DNA from 3 places in the Desulfitobacterium dichloroeliminans LMG P-21439 genome. Region 1 is predicted to be linked to each of the others. Evidence: predicted binding sites of a transcription regulator. Region 1 holds the regulator's gene; each other region holds the start of a gene.
What was found. The regulator LexA, encoded in region 1, represses DNA repair genes until DNA is damaged. The targets are predictions, from matches to a motif close to CNAACANNTGTTNG.
Positions count from the first base shown of each region.

Region 2: uvrB (excinuclease ABC subunit UvrB) is a predicted target of LexA. The motif match lies at 3,680-3,693, and genes of this name have one in related genera.
Region 3: DESDI_RS04485 (Y-family DNA polymerase) is a predicted target of LexA. The motif match lies at 1,905-1,918, and genes of this name have one in related genera.

Region 1 is NC_019903.1:1,875,514-1,881,460, forward strand. Features, by position in the region: gene DESDI_RS08960 (M23 family metallopeptidase) at 30-857, opposite strand; gene DESDI_RS08965 (LysM peptidoglycan-binding domain-containing protein) at 915-1,148, opposite strand; gene lexA (transcriptional repressor LexA) at 1,435-2,043, shown strand; gene DESDI_RS08975 (D-alanine--D-alanine ligase) at 2,142-3,227, opposite strand; gene lepB (signal peptidase I) at 3,349-3,915, opposite strand; gene DESDI_RS08985 (methionine gamma-lyase family protein) at 3,926-5,188, opposite strand; gene hflX (GTPase HflX) at 5,201-5,947, opposite strand, start outside.
Region 2 is NC_019903.1:3,485,598-3,491,544, forward strand. Features, by position in the region: gene uvrA (excinuclease ABC subunit UvrA) at 1-971, opposite strand, end outside; gene DESDI_RS18145 (hypothetical protein) at 1,285-1,497, opposite strand; gene uvrB (excinuclease ABC subunit UvrB) at 1,552-3,555, opposite strand; gene DESDI_RS16470 (sugar ABC transporter substrate-binding protein) at 3,721-5,175, opposite strand; gene DESDI_RS16475 (hypothetical protein) at 5,354-5,947, opposite strand, start outside.
Region 3 is NC_019903.1:966,495-972,441, reverse strand. Features, by position in the region: gene putP (sodium/proline symporter PutP) at 1-24, shown strand, start outside; gene DESDI_RS04490 (NAD(P)/FAD-dependent oxidoreductase) at 211-1,644, opposite strand; gene DESDI_RS04485 (Y-family DNA polymerase) at 1,994-3,247, shown strand; gene DESDI_RS04480 (hypothetical protein) at 3,296-3,556, shown strand; gene DESDI_RS04475 (DedA family protein) at 3,698-4,366, opposite strand; gene cysK (cysteine synthase A) at 4,763-5,698, opposite strand; gene DESDI_RS04465 (LysR family transcriptional regulator) at 5,883-5,947, opposite strand, start outside.

The DNA.
Region 1 (5,947 bases):
AAAACAAAAATGAGTTACAACATCGACAATTACCGAAGATGCTCATGATTTTGTTGCCAGACAGATACAAATGGATAAGGGTTTACCCATTCTCCGTTTGGCAGTTCGATGCCAAAGTGTAAGTGGTCTGGCGTTGTTAAAGCATCACCTGAATGGCCTAAGGTACCCAAAGAATCTCCCTTTTTGACTTTTTGACCCATTATAAGCTTAGGGTCGATGGTTTGCAGATGAGCATAGTAATAGTAATTACCATCCTCTCCTCGAACACCAACTCGTTCCCCTCCCAGTCGATTCCAACCTAACTTTTCAATTACACCGTCGCTGACACTGACAACGGGGAGCCCTTCCGCCCCAAAAATATCAGTTCCCTCATGGTGACGGATCCCGCCTTCCCTGTCCGCGCCAAAAGTATCAACAAACCAAACTTCACCAATCACCGGAAAAACAAAACGATTTGGCTCATAGAGAGGATGAGTTAAAAGAACCTCTCGACGCCGGAGTAGTTGCTTGATCGTTTCTTTTTTAATCTGTATAACCTCATTCTGCCAAGCTAAATCTTCAAAAGAAATGCCTTGCTCAAGCTGCCTGATGAGGTAGGCCTGCTCTGTTTCCGCGACTGTACTTCTCAGAGCAATTAGATCAGCCCAGCCCGTCGCTGACAGGTTTTGGCCTTCCTTTTGGGAGTGCAAAATGAGATGAGCTGATAAATTAGTAAGGTAAGGATAGATATCTGAAGAAATCCTGGGAGGCATATGTAAGCCTTTCCATAAAGATAAGCTGATCACCACGACAACTACGGCCTTTATAATTAACATCCAAAACCTTCCTCGAGCCTTGAATCTCTTGCGAAATCTCATTCACCTCTCCCCCTCTCTACAATTAGTATGGGGAGAGAGCTCGGGTTAGAAGTATTACTAAGGCTGTAGCGGGTCAGCAGGTGTGTAAATTACTTGACCCGTCTGAATAGTAGAATCCGTGAGTTGATTAAATTCCATAATTTTTAGAACAAGTGTACGGGTATCAATTTGTAGGCCAGTGTTTTCGGCCAAGGACCAGAGCGTATCACCGGATTGAACAATTTGGGGTTGAAAGGTTAGGGCTTCTACCTTACTATTTGCTTGATTCCAATCCCAGACAAACCATCCCATCCCTCCAAAAATAACGAAAAAAAGTAATAAATATGAACAAAATTGCCGTTGTAGTTTTCTCATGCGGTAATTTCTATAATTCCGGTAATGGCGTATTGAAGAAGTGCAAGTACTCATAATGAATAATCCTCCTTAATGTTCCCTTAAAACAGAATAGACCGAACATAAGTTCTTGAGAACAGTATAAAGGAGAAAGTGTTATTTAGTCAATAGTCTTTCGAACATTTGTTTGCATCAAAATGAATTTAATGGTACAATAGGTGCATAAATACATAGGGGGGATTGGATGTATCTTGATTTATCACAAAGACAAACTGATATTTTAGAGTTTATAAAACGGGTTATTCGCGAAAAAGGCTACCCTCCCTCCGTCCGCGAAATCGGCGATGCTGTGGGCTTGATGTCGAGTTCGACTGTCCATGGTCATCTACAAACTCTCGAAGAAAAAGGATACATACGCCGTGATCCAACAAAGCCTCGGGCTATTGAGATATTGGGCAGTGATGCGGATGAAAAGCGAACAGTTTTTGTGCCGATTATCGGTCGAGTTACAGCTGGTCAACCCATCTTAGCTGAAGAAAACATCGAAGATACGTTCCCTCTCCCTGTTGATTTAGTAAACTCTGATACGGTTTTTATGCTCAGAGTTAAAGGAGAAAGCATGATCGATGCCGGAATCATGGATGGGGATCTTATCTTAGTTCGACAACAGCAAGTTGCCCGCAATGGTGAGATAGTCGTTGCTATGATTGGTGAAGAAGCTACAGTTAAACGCTTCTATAAGGAAAAAACTTTGATTCGACTACAACCCGAAAATCAATACATGGAACCCATTTATTCTCAAGACGTCGTCGTTTTAGGGAAAGTGATTGGGGTATTTCGTCTTTTGCATTAATTTCACATTTCTTATTTAATGAAAAACAGACACAAAAGAGGGGTTATGGCCTTCTTTTGTGTCTGTTTTTTATCCCATTTATACTATTGGAGACTACCTTAAACCGATATTTTCCTTGAACGACTATCTTTAAAGCGCTCAAAGCCTAATTCAATCAAACGAGTGATCAGTTCAGAGTATGGAATTCCGCTCGCTTCCCAAAGCTTAGGATACATGGAAATTTGGGTGAAGCCAGGCATAGTATTGATTTCATTGATATAGATCTGATTATCTTTGGTAACGAAGAAATCCACTCGACTTAATCCACAGGCTTCAACGGCGTGGAAGGCTTGCACAGCTTTTTCTTGTAGACTGCTGACCACTTGGGGATCAAGTACTGCAGGAATCACTAAGCGTGAGCCGGTATCGATGTATTTGGCTTCATAATCATAAAAGTCCTTAGAGGGAAGAATCTCTCCGGGGACACTGGCCTGAGCCTCATCATTGCCAAGTACACTGAGCTCAATTTCTCGACCGATGATGTTTTTCTCAACCACAATTTTGCGGTCGTATTCAGCTGCTAATTTAAGTGCTTTAAGTAGTTCTTCAGGACTGTTTGCCTTAGATATACCTACACTGGAGCCCAAATTGGCTGGTTTAACAAAGCAAGGATAGCCAAGGGATTGTTCAATACTTTTAAGTACTTTTTCCATGTTTTTATGCAGTGTTTCTCTGAGGATGGTGAGATACGGAGCTTGTGGCAGGCCGGCTTGGGTAAAAACCGCCTTCATGCGGTCTTTATCCATCCCTAAAGCTGAGCCTAGGACCCCTGAGCCTGCGTAGGGAACATTTGCCATTTCAAATAATCCTTGGATTGTACCATCTTCGCCGAATGGTCCGTGCAGGACGGGGAAAATGAAGTCAAACTTCCCGTTGTGAGGAAGTTGACTACCATCTAAGGCTATAAAGTGTGGATTAGAGGGGTCATGAATGAGATTAACTTGAATACCGTGAATAGACGAATCGCTTTGCCAATCTACGGGGTTTACTCCCCAGTGCCATTGACCGGATTTGGAAATTCCGATGGTTTGAACTTCGTATTTTTCAGAATCTATTGCTTTGAGTACAGATGTAGCAGAATTCAGAGAGACCTCGTGTTCTCCGGATTGTCCTCCAAAGAGAAGAACTATTCTTTGCCTTGTCATGATATGTACCCATCCTCTCTGCTGGCATTTTTAATTCTCTATACTATATGCAAATTGCTAAAAAAGCTACTATATCATTATTCAATATCAATCAAGCAATTATCAATCATCAATCAATAGCTTAATCAATTGCTCCGAAACGGTTCAAGGGCCAATAACGAAATAACGTCATTCCGGAGATGTTTTCAATGGGTAAAAAGCCCCATTCCCGAGAATCGGCACTGTTATTTCTGTTATCTCCCATGACAAATACTGAGCCATCCGGAACGACTAGGGGCTCAATAGTTTTGATCTGAGGTTCCATAACATAGGGCTCATCGATGGGCTTACCATTGATATAGGTTTTGTGTTTATTAATCTCAATGGTATCTCCCGGTAAGGCCACTATACGTTTGATAAAATCATCGGAGGAGTGTGCACTTGAAGGCGGATGGAAAACAATAATATCGCCTCGTTCGAATTCCCCAAAATATTTAAAGAATAGCTTATCAACGATCACGCGATCTTGCAATTGGATGGTTGTAAGCATGGATCCGGTAGGAATAATTCTTGCCTCTAATACATAGGTGCGAATTAACCATGATAGAGCAAAGGCGATAATGACTATTTCAACAATCTCAAGAACAAATTTTAGGGTGCTTTTCCCGGGTTTATGCAGGATTTTATCTATATAGCGTTCATTTTCCACACTGTACACCTCACTTTAGTAATCCTTGTTCCCAAAGCCTCTGTGCCGCTAAGATATTGCCAAATTTGACGTAGTACAAGGAAACTCCTCCTTGTTGGTAGACAATATAGGGTTCGCGCATGGGCCCATCAGCAGAGAATTCGCTGGTTGCCCCTTGGATAAAGGTCCCTCCGGCCATGATGACTTCATCCTCATAGCCCGGCATTCCCGAGGGGATGGGTAATACATGACTGTCAATGGGAGATCCTTTCTGGAAGCCCTGGCAAAAAGCAATCATGCGTTCGCGCGAATTAAGTTTAACAGCCTGAATAAGATCTGTACGCGGGACTTCCGGCATCGGGTTGACCTCGAAGCCTAAAGCCTGCCAAAAGGCCGCAGAAAAAATGGCACCACGAATAGACTCGCTGACCGTCAACGGGCTAAAGAATAGTCCTTGGAAAAAAGGTAGCTGCCACTGGAGAGTGGCTCCTACTTCTCCGCCAATCCCCGGAGCTGTCAAGCGGTAAGCTGCTTGTTCGACTAATTCCTTTTTGCCGGCGATATATCCTCCGGTGGGTGCTAAGCTTCCACCCAGATTCTTAATCAGGGAACCGGCAAAAAGATCGACCCCAACATCCCCGGGCTCACTTTTCTCGACAAGCTCACCATAGCAATTGTCAACAAAGATAATGAGTTGAGGATAATTTTGGCGAACAAAACTCACGAATTCGGCAATTTGTTCCATATTAAGAGAGTTGCGCCAAGCATAACCTCGCGAACGCTGCATAATTAACATTTTTGTATTCGGCTTTAGAGCCTGCACTAACAGGTCATTTTGAATATTTCCCGATTCATCAAGGGGAATCGAGTCATAGGATATTCCGAAATCCTTCAAACTTCCCTGCCCTGTTCCACGGATCCCGATGACCTCTTCTAGTGTATCATAAGGGTCACCTGTGACGGAAATAAAATGATCGCCAGGTCTTAGGACACCGAACAAAGCAGCTGCTATAGCATGAGTACCTGAGACAAATTGTCCCCGTACCAGAGCCGATTCTGTCCCGAGGATGCGTGCCATAACCCGATCCAAGGTTTCCTTGCCGCTATCTCCGAGACCGTACCCGGTCGTTCCTTGTAAATGATAGGTAGATACTCTTTCCTTCTGAAAGGCTTCAAGAACTTTGGCGTGATTATACTCAGCGATCTCCAGAATAGAGTGCTCCTGTTGTTGCAAAAGCTGTTCGGCTATAGTTTTGGCATTTTGTATTTGACTCGGTAAATGATCCAAAAACAATGGTGAAACCTCCTAGTTCGTTTCATCCTTATCCACTGAAAGGAGCTCAAGGACCTTATTCCATACAGGTTCCAGGGTGCTGTCTTGAGTTAAGGACATGGGAATAGGATGGGATAATTCTTGAGCTAAACGATTTAAATCCGAGGGATGACTGATTTTATCGGTTTTATTAAGCAAAGTTATACGCGGCTTATTGCTGCATTCCAGCTGCCCCAAGATGCCGTGAACCGTATCGGCGCGTTCCAAGGCTCGAGGATGGCTGGCATCCAAGACGTGGATCAGAATGTCGGCATTTTGAACTTCTTCAAGGGTAGCAAGAAAAGCATGAAGCAGTTGATGTGGTAGCTTTTGAATAAATCCAACCGTATCACTAAGTAAGATATGGGTAGTTTGGTTGAGTTTAATCCCCCGTACGATCGGATCGAGGGTCGCAAATAGCTTGTCCTCTCCTTGAATAGCCTCCCCTTTGGAACGGGTCTGTTCCATAGCCTTTTGCAGTAAGGTAGTTTTTCCTGCGTTCGTGTATCCCACTAGAGCAATTAAAGGGATGCCGCTTTTTTCTCTCTGGCGCCTTTGCGTAGTGCGGACTTTGCGGATTTCAATCAGTTCAGCTTCAAGTAGATTGATCTTTTTTCGCACCCTACGTTTATCCATTTCGAGCTTAGATTCTCCGGGACCACGCGTCCCAACTCCCCCTCCCAATCGAGAAAGATTGATACCCTGACCGGAAAGACGTGGTAATAGATGCTTGAGCTGAGC
Region 2 (5,947 bases), 1.6 Mb from region 1:
ACAGCGGCTAGCAGAGCAGGATAATAATTGGATTGAGATTTGGCCCAAGGCGCGATGGCTCCTCCCTTAAGGGTCAGCTTTTTATCAGGAATGATTAAATCTATATCCACTTCTAAATTAGCACCTAAGCCTGTGCAATCAGGGCAGGCTCCAAAGGGGCTATTAAAGGAGAAAAGCCGCGGGGAGACTTCTTCAAGGGCAATGCCGCATTCCGCGCAGGCAAAATTCTCGCTAAAGAGGATCTCCGTTTCCCCGATGATGTCCACGAGGACATTACCTTCCCCCAGTTTCAATGCCACTTCTAAGGAATCCGCCAAGCGAACGGCGCTTTCGGGCTTAAGGGCTATACGGTCAATCACGACTTCGATCGAATGCTTTTTGTTCTTTTCCAGTTGAATCTCTTCACTTAAATCCCGTGCCTCGCCGTCCACGCGCACCCGCACATAGCCCGCTTTGCGGGCATCGTCAAACACTTTGGCATGCTCCCCTTTTTTTCCTTTGATCAGGGGCGCTAGAATCTGAAGCTTGGTCCGCTCCGGATACGTCATAATCTGATCCACCATCTGCTGTACGGTCTGTTGACTAATTTCCATGCCGCATTTTGGGCAATGGGGATGGCCAATCCGTGCATAAAGCAAACGCAGATAATCGTATACTTCAGTAACCGTTCCCACAGTAGAACGGGGGTTACGATTAGTGGTCTTTTGGTCGATGGAGATAGCCGGAGAAAGCCCTTCGATGTAGTCCACATCAGGCTTGTCCATTTGTCCGAGGAACATCCGGGCATAAGCGGAGAGAGATTCTACATAGCGTCGTTGACCTTCCGCATAGATAGTATCAAAGGCAAGCGAGGATTTTCCCGATCCGGATAGACCGGTGACAACGACGAGCTGGTCTCTGGGGATATCGACGTTAATATTTTTCAAGTTATGGGCGCGGGCGCCGCGTACTTTGATGAAGTTCTGGGTCATTGTGGTCCTCCTCAGGTTAGTTTGCTGTGGGACATATATGGGGCGCTTTGGGTATTTCTCTATTGTCAGAGTCTGTCTCCAGGGCTTTGCTTTACGCGTTCACTCTATAAGCTGCGCGGAGCAATCTAATCGCTCATATCCTTCGCTCCGTCGGGTTCCCGGCTAAATCGGCTCCTGCCTCGTAGCCGGTTGGAAACGTCCTGTTTCCAACCCGACTCCGCTGCAGACATTTCGCGAAGATTGCTTACCTGCTCGCTTAAATCCGTTCTCTGCTGTAAAGCAAAGCCCTTGGGCTGTTTTATTCTGATTATGCTTAGGGATAGCTTTTAGGCACAGGAGAATCTGGGCTCAATAAGAGCTGTCTGCTAGGATTGGAGGGACTTGGTCCAAAAAGCTGCTCAATGCCTTCAGAGCAGGAGCGATTTGGCCGGGCACCTTTCGGAGCGGGGAGCTTGAGCGTTAGTTTGGCACCGCGCAGCTTACTGAGCGAACGGTGTAACTCAAAATCCTGGAGACTAGATGTCATCGACAAAGCCAAATGCCTTGCTTCCTCGCCCCTCTTCCGAGCCCCAGGAGTCGTTTACTTCTTCTTACGAGCGCGTCCTTGGGACGGCCGCTTGTATTTGTTTTCTTCCCCTTTGAGCTCGATGATGGCGTCACGAATTTGAGCTGCTCGCTCAAAATCCATATCCTTGGCAGCCAAGCGCATTTCTTGTTCAAGGCTCTTCAGCAGCTCTTTCAGTTCTTCGGCAGGCAATTTAGCAGCGTAGGCTGCTTTCCTTTCCGCAACTTTGGTGGCTTCGGGGACTTCGTAGATCTTTTTGCGAATGCTTTGCGGGGTAATTCCGTTCTTCTCGTTATGGGCTTTTTGGATTTCTCGGCGTCGATCGGTTTCTTCAATGGCTACTTTCATAGATCGTGTCATTTGGTCGGCGTACATGATAACTTTCCCTTGGGCGTTTCGGGCGGCGCGTCCGATTGTCTGAATGAGGGAGCGCTCGGCACGCAGGAAGCCTTCTTTGTCCGCATCAAGAATCGCCACTAGAGAAACCTCCGGAAGGTCTAGCCCCTCCCTTAAAAGGTTGATCCCGACAATGACGTCAATTGCCCCTAGGCGCAGTTCCCGAAGTATTTCTACCCGTTCAAGGGTCGTAATATCGGAGTGGAGATATTTAACCGACAAATTAAGATTTTTCAGATAATCCGTTAAATCCTCAGCCATTTTCTTGGTAAGTGTGGTGACCAGGACCCGCTCATCCTGCTCAATTCTTCGGTTGATTTCACCCACCAGATCATCAATTTGACCCTTCGTCGGCCGGACAGAAATTTCCGGATCCAGTAGTCCTGTGGGGCGAATGATTTGCTCCACAATCTGCGGGCAATGCTCCAACTCATAGGGGCCAGGGGTAGCACTGATATACACCCGTTGGGGGACTAACTTGTCAAACTCCTCAAACTTTAACGGACGGTTATCTAGGGCTGAAGGAAGTCGGAAGCCAAACTCCACCAAGGTGGACTTACGGGAGCGGTCCCCTTCATACATTCCACGTACTTGGGGCAGAGTCACATGGGATTCATCAATCATCAGAAGATAATCCTCAGGAAAAAAGTGAAGCAGGGTATAGGGGGTGTCTCCTGGCTCACGAAAAGTCAAATGTCGCGAATAGTTTTCCACGCCATTACAAAAACCCATTTCTCTCAGCATCTCCAGATCATAGCGTGTTCGCTGCTCTAAGCGCTGAGCTTCCAGTAGCTTATTTTCTTCTTTGAAGAGCTTGAGTCGCGATTCCAATTCCTGCTCGATATTCTCGGCAGCTAGCAAAACTTTATCACGAGCAGTAACATAGTGTGAGTTCGGAAAAATGGAGATATGGCGCCGTTCGCCGATAATCTCGCCCGTAAGCACATTGATTTCGTAAATATGTTCGATTTCATCGCCAAACATTTCGATGCGCACGGCATGATCACTGGATCCAGCAGGGTAGACTTCAACGACATCGCCACGGACTCGGAAGGTCCCTCGTTCAAAAGCTATGTCATTGCGATTATATTGGACTGAAATCAACCTTTTCAAGATCTCATTGCGATCAATCTCTTGTCCTTGTCGCAGGGAAACCATTAGATCACGATATTCCTCGGGAGAACCCAAACCATAAATGCAGGATACGCTGGCCACCACAATTACATCTCGCCTTTCAAACAAGGCCGCCGTAGCAGAGTGGCGCATTTTATCAATCTCTTCGTTTATCGAGGAATCCTTTTCTATATAAGTATCACTGGAGGGAACATAGGCCTCCGGCTGATAATAATCATAGTAACTCACAAAATACTCCACAGCATTCTCAGGGAAGAATTCCTTGAACTCGCTGTAGAGTTGAGCGGCTAAGGTCTTATTGTGGGCCAAAATAAGTGTAGGGCGCTGCACTTTTTCAATAATATTGGCCATTGTGAAGGTTTTACCGGAACCAGTGACCCCCAACAAGGTTTGATGACGTCTGCCTGTATTTATACTTTCGACCAGAGCATCAATCGCCTGCGGCTGATCCCCGGAGGGCTTATAGGGTGAATGTAAACGAAACTCCATGGGGTGCCCCAATCTCCTTTCCAAATACACTATTCATAACTGTTTCTCATGAGTACTTCGGCAATCTTTTAATCATTCTAAACAAAATTATACCACTTCTTGTACGGGAAACAAACAAAAAAACCGAAAATATGTTCGGTTTTTTTGTAATTTTCAATGGAAATTTTAGGACTTCTTATTACCACTCTTTTCTGCGCCCGAAGACTTTTCACCTTGTGTCCCTTGTGTCCCTTGTGTCCCTTGTTGTCCTTGCTGCCCGTCTTGCTGCTTTTGCTGCTCTTTAAGTAGCATTTCCGGCGGAATCGTTCGAACTTGGTCATTGGCACTCTTCTCTATTCCCAGAACCTTACCTTGTTCATCAAGGTACTCACGGGTAATCTCTGTATGTACCTTTTCTGTCACTTTCTTTACCCCTTCAGGCATAACACCATGACTTCCTTCTTTTCCTTGAGAGGATGCGCCTTCCTGCTCTTGGCTCTGGGAATCTCCTTCTTTACTCTTACTGTTTTTCTCATCTCCGCTACTCTCACCATCTCCATTACTTTTACTTTTCTTATCTCCTTTACTTCCTGCACTCTTCTCTTGAGATTCTTCTTGCTTCTTTTCCAGTTCCTTCTGTGCTTGGGCCGCCTTGGTATAGCTTTTTTGAATTAAGGATAAATTTTCTGCGGTGACGGATTTTACAGGGATGATCTTCGCTGCTACCTCCCCTTGGTCTCCGGTAATGGATTGCGTGATGTCGATGGATTCTTTGTTTATAATTTTCTGAGCCCATTGTAAAGCATTGACACCTTGAACATAGGGCGCCGTATCAATATCGGCAATCTGGCCGGCTGAGGCAATCCGCTGTAGCGACTTGGGGTTGGCTTGTCCACCCATGAGATAAATCTTCTCAGTGAGTTGCAGGGACTTGAGCAGTTCATAGGCTTGGGATGCTAACTTTTCATTTTGGGCACAGATGACCTTCACTTGTCCGGGATTTTTTTGCAAGTGCTCTCTGAGGCCTTGAATAGCTATTGCTTCTGATTCCGGGGGGTTCGCGAAGCTATGTATGGTGATCTTTGAGTTTTTCCCGGATTCTTGTTTGAGGGCGGCTAAGCTCGTCTGGGCTAGTGGATCCTCGGACTCTCCTTGCAAGTAAACTACCTGTCCTTCCGAAATCCTCCCTTGAATTTGTTGCGCCATTAAGGTACCTACCTGATTTGGGTCCGGAAGAATAACCCCTTGCGCCTTAACTCCCGGGGGTAAACTGTTCAGGGCTAAAATCGGAATATCATTCTTTTCGGCATCCTTTAAAAAGGACTGTTCGCCATCTTGATAAATGAGAATTTTGGCCTCTTTCAGAGCCTCTGAGTCCCCTAATTCTTTTTCAGTGAGGACTTTAACTTCTATTTCTTCTTTCGCAGCCATTTCCTGAATACCAAGCAGAAACATGGCTTTGTTAGGGTCTTCCTCATTCAAGGCAACTGCAATAATTTTTTTCTCTTCTTGCTGTTGCGAGGATTTGCTTGAGGTCTTTTCTTTGTTTCCCATTAAGTTACCTAGCATGTTTTGCATATTGCAACCAGTCAAGATCACGCTCAAGATGATGAAAGGGACAAGCCATAGATATCTTTTCATGGAACACGCTCCTTTCCAGGTTCGATCCATTTTTATCTTAACCTACTCCATTTTTCTGGTAACAAAAAAGCACCTTTTCTATGGTGCTTTTGCGTAAATTTAGTTTTCCCTTGATTTGCATAAATATGAAAGCTAAATGTTGTCAAACACTAGTATTGAAAATCGATTGCCTAACACCTTAGGTCATATCTCTAAGGATAGAATTTATTAAGTCAACTCTTATTCCATCCACTTGGTCAAAATCAACCGTTTCGGTATACATTTTTTTCAACTGATCTCTGAAGCTCTGCGTAGTAAGGAGGGCCTCCTTTAAATCATGACTAAAAGGACGACCTAAGCCTTGATCTCCGAGACACTCTGGGTCACCCTGCCATATAACTAAATTCCGCTCAGAAAATACAATGCCTAGTATCTCATCGGGATAAAGGGGGTGTAAAACAATATCAATGACCTGACCTAGTGATTCCGATTCTTTTAGAACCCATTCCATAGCTTCATAGGCTTCTTCCCCGCTAAAACGGATCTGATCATAATCCATTAAAAAATAAGGTGCAAGATTTAGCCAACCCTCAGTATGAAATCCGTGGAGAAAATAAGATTGGACCGCGCTTTTCTGTATCTTTCTTAGCGCATCTTGGGCCTTAGTCCAAGGTCCTTTTGCATCCTTGAAGAGATCTGCAGCATGGAGCTTAGGCAACCATGGTCGCCCCTCATTTTGAGCAGATGAATATTTTTTTTCGCGCATTCGTTCGCCAAATTCCTCAGCGAGAAT
Region 3 (5,947 bases), 910 kb from region 1:
GCAGCTGAGACCAAAGGTATATAGGCAAAAGCAAATCTCATTAATCAACAGCAACCCTCCATAGAATATTTGACTGCTATAGGGCAAAATTAAAGTGCACCCTCAAATGTTGGACACGAAATCTAACATTCGGAGGTGCACTTTTTTATATAGCAAATTCAGTAAAGAGTTCAGCTTAAACCTACTTCTAGGAGCGGAAGATGAGCGGTTTTAGCCATTCTCCTCCATGATATTGCGAGCAATCATCACTCCGCAGGCTTCAGCCTGGGCTAGACCGCGAGTAATCCCCGCACCGTCTCCCCCCGCATAAAGTCCCCCAATTTCGGTTTCAAAATTGCTTTTTAGCTTCGGACGCGAGGAATAGAATTTGGCTTCAACTCCGTAAAGCAAGGTGTGTTCAGAGGCAATCCCCGGCGTTACTTTATCGAGAGCTTCAATCATCTCTATAATGCTTTTCATGGTGGAATAAGGAAGTACAAGCCCTAGATTGCCAGGAACAGCTTCTTTTAAGGTGGGCTCGACGAAGCTCTCCTTGATCCTCTTCTCTGTCGAGCGGCGTCCTTTCATAATATCCCCAAAGGTCTGAACTAAGACACTGCCGTTGGATAAGTCATTGGCCAGTCGGGAAATATTCTTGGCATACTCTGTAGGCTTATTAAAAGGATAGGAGAAGTTATGGGAAACCAAAAGGGCAAAGTTCGTATTATTGCTGCCTAGATTCTTATCACGATAAGCATGTCCGTTGGCCAGCATCACACCCGTGTGATTTTCAATAACCACATGACCGGAAGGGTTGCTACAGAAGCTTCTTACTGTCGTACCTACGGAAGTCCGATAGAGGAACTTTCCTTCGTACAAGTTCTCATTAATATCTTCCATGATAGTGTCCAGGGTCTCGACCCGAACCCCCACATCCACTTGGTTGCTGCTCATTTCCAACTTGTATTTCTTTAAGGCATCAGCAAACCACTCTGAACCATCCCGACCGGGAACCACCACAACCTTAGGTGCATAGTACTCCTCGCCCTTAGCGGTGCGGATTCCCTTGACCTGCAGGTGTCCTGCCCCTTCATCTGCGATGATGTCGGCAACTTCTGTTTCGAAAACCATATCGATTTTGCCTTTAAGAAACTCGTAGATGTCCTTAAGAATTTCCAGGTTTAATTCCGTTCCCAGATGGCGAACTTGAGCGCGGAGCAATTTCAGGCCAGCTCCTAAAGCTTTCTTTTCAATTCCCTTTACTATAGGAGTATTGGGATCCGTTAGGGCGGAAGTGGCTCCATGCTTTAGGTTAATCTCATCCACATATTTAATCAGGCTTAAGACTTCTGAAGGAGGCAGGTATTCGGTGAGCCATCCCCCAAACTCTGTGGTTATATTAAACTTCCCATCCGAATAAGCTCCGGCACCACCAAAACCATTGGTGATTGAGCATGCCGGTGTACAGCTGGCAAACTCCCTTTGCTTATTAGGCGGCGGGCATTTAGAAAGGGTCTTTTTTAAAATAGGACAACTGCGTTTATAGATATCCCGGCCTTTTTCAATCAAAAGGACAGAGAGCTGGGGGGCCTTGATTGCTAATTCATAACTTGCAAAAATTCCGGCGGGACCTGCCCCAATGATGATCACGTCATACTTTTTCAAGATTTTTTCCTCCTCGGTTAAAGCTTGACACCACGCAAACCTTATAAACTATACCTTATGTTCTTGAATAATTCAACCCTAAATTCGAACATTTCATTAAAATTACGCTGTTTCGTTTGGATTGAACGAGGCCGCGTTTTTAGAAAGGGATTCGGATTCAACCTTCTTTGATTATTAGTCCAGTACCGAGGTCAACTTTGGTTGATCTCGCCATCTTAAGCATAATCTAACAATAATAGAATGTTTGTTTCTATTGATATCGAACATATATTCGCATATAATAGATAAAGCAGAACTAAATTTAGCAGTTCATTGCAAAAAATGATTCCTCTTCAGGTGGTGCTTGATATTGAGCAAACATATTATCTTTCATATTGATGTGAATTCGGCGTATCTTTCTTGGGAAGCAGCTTACCGACTCCAGCAAGGGGATTCCTTGGATTTAAGGAGCGTCCCTTCTGTAGTGGGAGGAGATCCGTTGACCCGGCATGGTATTGTCTTAGCCAAATCTATACCTGCTAAAAAATACGATATCAAAACCGGAGAAACCTTATATTCTGCTCTCTCTAAATGTCCGGACCTGATTATTGCCAAGCCTAATTATCTCCTCTTTCGCCAATGCAGCCAAGCTTTAGGAGATATTTTAAAAGAGTATTCCCCTCTCATCCAGCAATTCTCCGTGGATGAATACTTTGTGGATTTCACCTCGCTGGATCAGCTTTGGGGAGATCCCCTTAAGGCGGCCTATCTCATCAAGGATCGGGTTAAGAACGAACTGGGCTTTACAGTGAATATCGGTATCTCTACCAATAAGTTATTGGCAAAAATGGCCTCGGAATTCCAAAAGCCCGACAAGGTCCATACTCTATTTTCTGAGGAAATCCCCGAAAAAATGTGGCCCCTACCCATCGAAGAGCTCTTCATGGTGGGAAGAGCAACCTCCCAAAAGCTTCTCTCGCGCAATATTAAAACCATTGGCGACCTGGCACACACCGATCCGCGCATCTTAAGAACAACTCTAAAAAGCCATGGCATCCTGATTTGGAATTATGCCCATGGGATTGAAAATTCCCCCGTTCGACCCGGCGGCCGCGTGAAAGTCAAAGGTATGGGCAATTCCACCACCCTGCCCTTCGATGTGGATAGTCGCAAGGAAGCTCACCTGGTCCTGCTCTCCCTTGTAGAAACCGTCAGCGCTCGTTTAAGACATGATCAGTATTTCGCCCAACTTGTAGCCGTTTCCTTTCGAACCCATGAATTTCTCTCATATTCTCATCAACGAAAAATCTCCCACCCCACAGACTGTACCAACGAAATCTGGGAGATCGCTTGTGAGCTCTTCGATGAGTTATGGAAGGGTCAACCCCTAAGACATATGGGCGTTCGGGTCTCTGAGCTTTGTCATAATGATTTTCTACAGTTATCCTTCTTCGAAAGGGACTATGAGAAGGATCGGAAAATCGATCAGACCATCGACGTGATTCGAGAGCGCTTTGGCTCTCATTCCATCATGCGTTCTTCTTATCTTCACTCCGGCCTCAAGGCCATGACCGGAGGGGTAATAGCCGAAGAGGAATATCCCATGATGACCAGTTTACTTTAAGCTGCCATCAAAATCGCCCGACAACAAAATACAAGGAGGAATGTTTAAGTGAAGGTTATCATGCAACCCATTGAGATGGTGGCTCGTTTCAATGAGCAGGGCATTCCCCGTCCGGTAAAGTTTAAAGCCCGCTTCGAAGGGGTTCCTGTGGTCGTTTCCATTGATAAAATCATCCTAAAAACTGAGGAGAAGCTGGCCGGCAATCGCATGATTATTTTCCGCTGCCAAAGTGTCATCAATGGACTTCTCAAGGTGTTTGAGCTGAAGTATGAACTCAACACTTGCAAGTGGTTCTTAGCGAAGATGTAATAGGTTCTTAGCCAAAAAGAATAGTCCACGGCTGTCCTTTTGTTGGGACGAAAGCCGTGGACTTTTGTGTTGCACTTATTATTGCTTTGAACTTATTGTTTTGAACTACCATCTGACATCTGACCTTACTGCAGGGGAATCCTACTCGTTGTTAGCGCCTATTCTTTCCTGCGCTCTCTTCTGCAACCAGCTTTTAAGATAAGCATAAACCGGCGGTATTGCCGATGTTCCGATGATTGCAAAAATCACTAGAGTGAAGTTATCTCGCACGAAGGGCAAATTGCCAAAGAAAAAGCCTCCGAAAAGGGCGACCGTAACCCATAAGAGGGCTCCGATGAGATTGTAAGAAAGAAATCGCATATACTTCATGGCGCCGACACCTGCCACAAAGGGAGCAAAGGTCCGAATGATGGGTAGAAAACGGGCAATGATAATGGTCTTTCCCCCGTGTTTTTGATAGAACTTCTGCGTCTTCAGCAGATTCTCATGATTAAGGAAACGTATTTCCTTTGAGAATACCTTGGGCCCAAGGTAGCGTCCGATCTCGTAATTGACAGTGTCGCCAAGGACAGCAGCCCCCAGAAGTAAGAAAAACAAAATCTTAATATCCAATGCCCCAGCAGCGGCAAAAGTCCCCGCCACAAAAAGCAAAGAATCTCCGGGAAGAAACGGAGTCACAACCAATCCCGTTTCCGCAAAAATAATCAAAAAAAGTATGAGATACGTCCATAATCCATAGGCACTAATAATTTCACCAAGATGCTTGTCCAAATGAATGAATATATCAATCACAGTTTGTAAAAATTCCAAGATTGAACCTCCTATTTTTTAGCCTATCCGTCGCAAAAGAAACTTCAATACTTCTTCGAATCATCATATCGTCTGCATTATCATATCGCCTCGAGGGGGAAAAATCAATTTATGAACGGCGAATTTAAGAAAAGTTTAATAAATACCTCGGAAAAGAAAACCAATAAAGAACCCAAAAAGAAAAACCGCCAATAAAGACGGTTCAGGGCGACAAGGGCAAACCCTTGTCTATATAAAAAGTTAGGAGAAGAATGTTATATGCATCATAACACACTAAATTAAAATGCAAGTGAAGAAATCGTAAACTCTTTGTTAACATTGTGTGAAAATAAGTTAAGCGCCCTTTGACACCTGTCTCCTATGAAGACGAGTGTCAAAGGACGGGTTAGTCCTGTGTTAATCTTCTTGGAATAAGACGGTCGAGAGATATCTTTCTCCTGTGTCCGGGAGAAGGACAACAATCTTTTTACCCTTATTCTCTGGTCTCTTAGCAATTTGCGTGGCTGCATAAGCTGCTGCACCGGAGGAAATCCCTACAAGAAGGCCTTCGGTTTTCGAGAGCTTTCTGGAGGTTTCGAAGGCTTCTTCATTTTTCACCTGATAGATTTCATCAATGATTTCAGAGTTATATACACCAGGAACAAAGCCGGCACCAATACCTTGAATCTTATGGGACCCAGGGTTTCCTCCTGATAAGACAGGGGAATCGAGAGGCTCCACAGCTATAACCTTTACCCCTGGTTTTCTCTCCTTAAGCACTTCGCCCACACCCGTTACGGTGCCACCGGTACCGACTCCGGCGATAAAGATGTCCACCTCTCCATCCGTGTCTCGCCAAATTTCTTCGGCAGTGGTTTTTCTATGAATTTCAGGGTTAGCCGGATTGTTAAACTGTTGCGGAATAAAGGCATTTTCATATTCTGTCGCTAATTCTTCGGCTTTTTGAATAGCACCTTTCATCCCAGCGGGTCCCGGGGTAAGAATAAGCTCAGCTCCGAGGGCTTTGAGAAGGTTTCTTCTCTCCGCACTCATCGTTTCCGGCATGGTTAAAATCAAACGATAGCCACGAGCAGCAGATACGAAGGCCAGAGCGATCCCTGTGTTGCCACTAGTCGGCTCAATAATCACGGTGTCCTTGGTGATTAAACCTCTTTCTTCGGCATCTTTAATCATGGCATAACCAATTCTGTCCTTAACACTGGAAAGGGGGTTGAAGTATTCGAGCTTCGCTATTACAGTGGCTTCTAATTCATTGGCTTGATTGTAATTGGACAACTCTAAAAGTGGGGTATTTCCGATAAGGTCAGTTAAACTCTTGGCAATCTTTGACATGGTGTTTTCCTCCCTAATAATAAACTTAAGCAATCGACGTCTGTCTTTGCGTGTAATGTCCGGTTTATTATTCCTAGTATTCTTATATGTTTTGTTGCCTTTATTTTAATACGGCCTCTCGGAGCTGTCAAGAGCAAATTCAAGAAAGCTTAGTGCATCCTGAAGTTTAAATGTTCAATTTTTATTATTCTACAGCGTCCGCCGAAATACTCTCATGCTTATCCTGGCCAAACTGACTCAGCTCAGTGA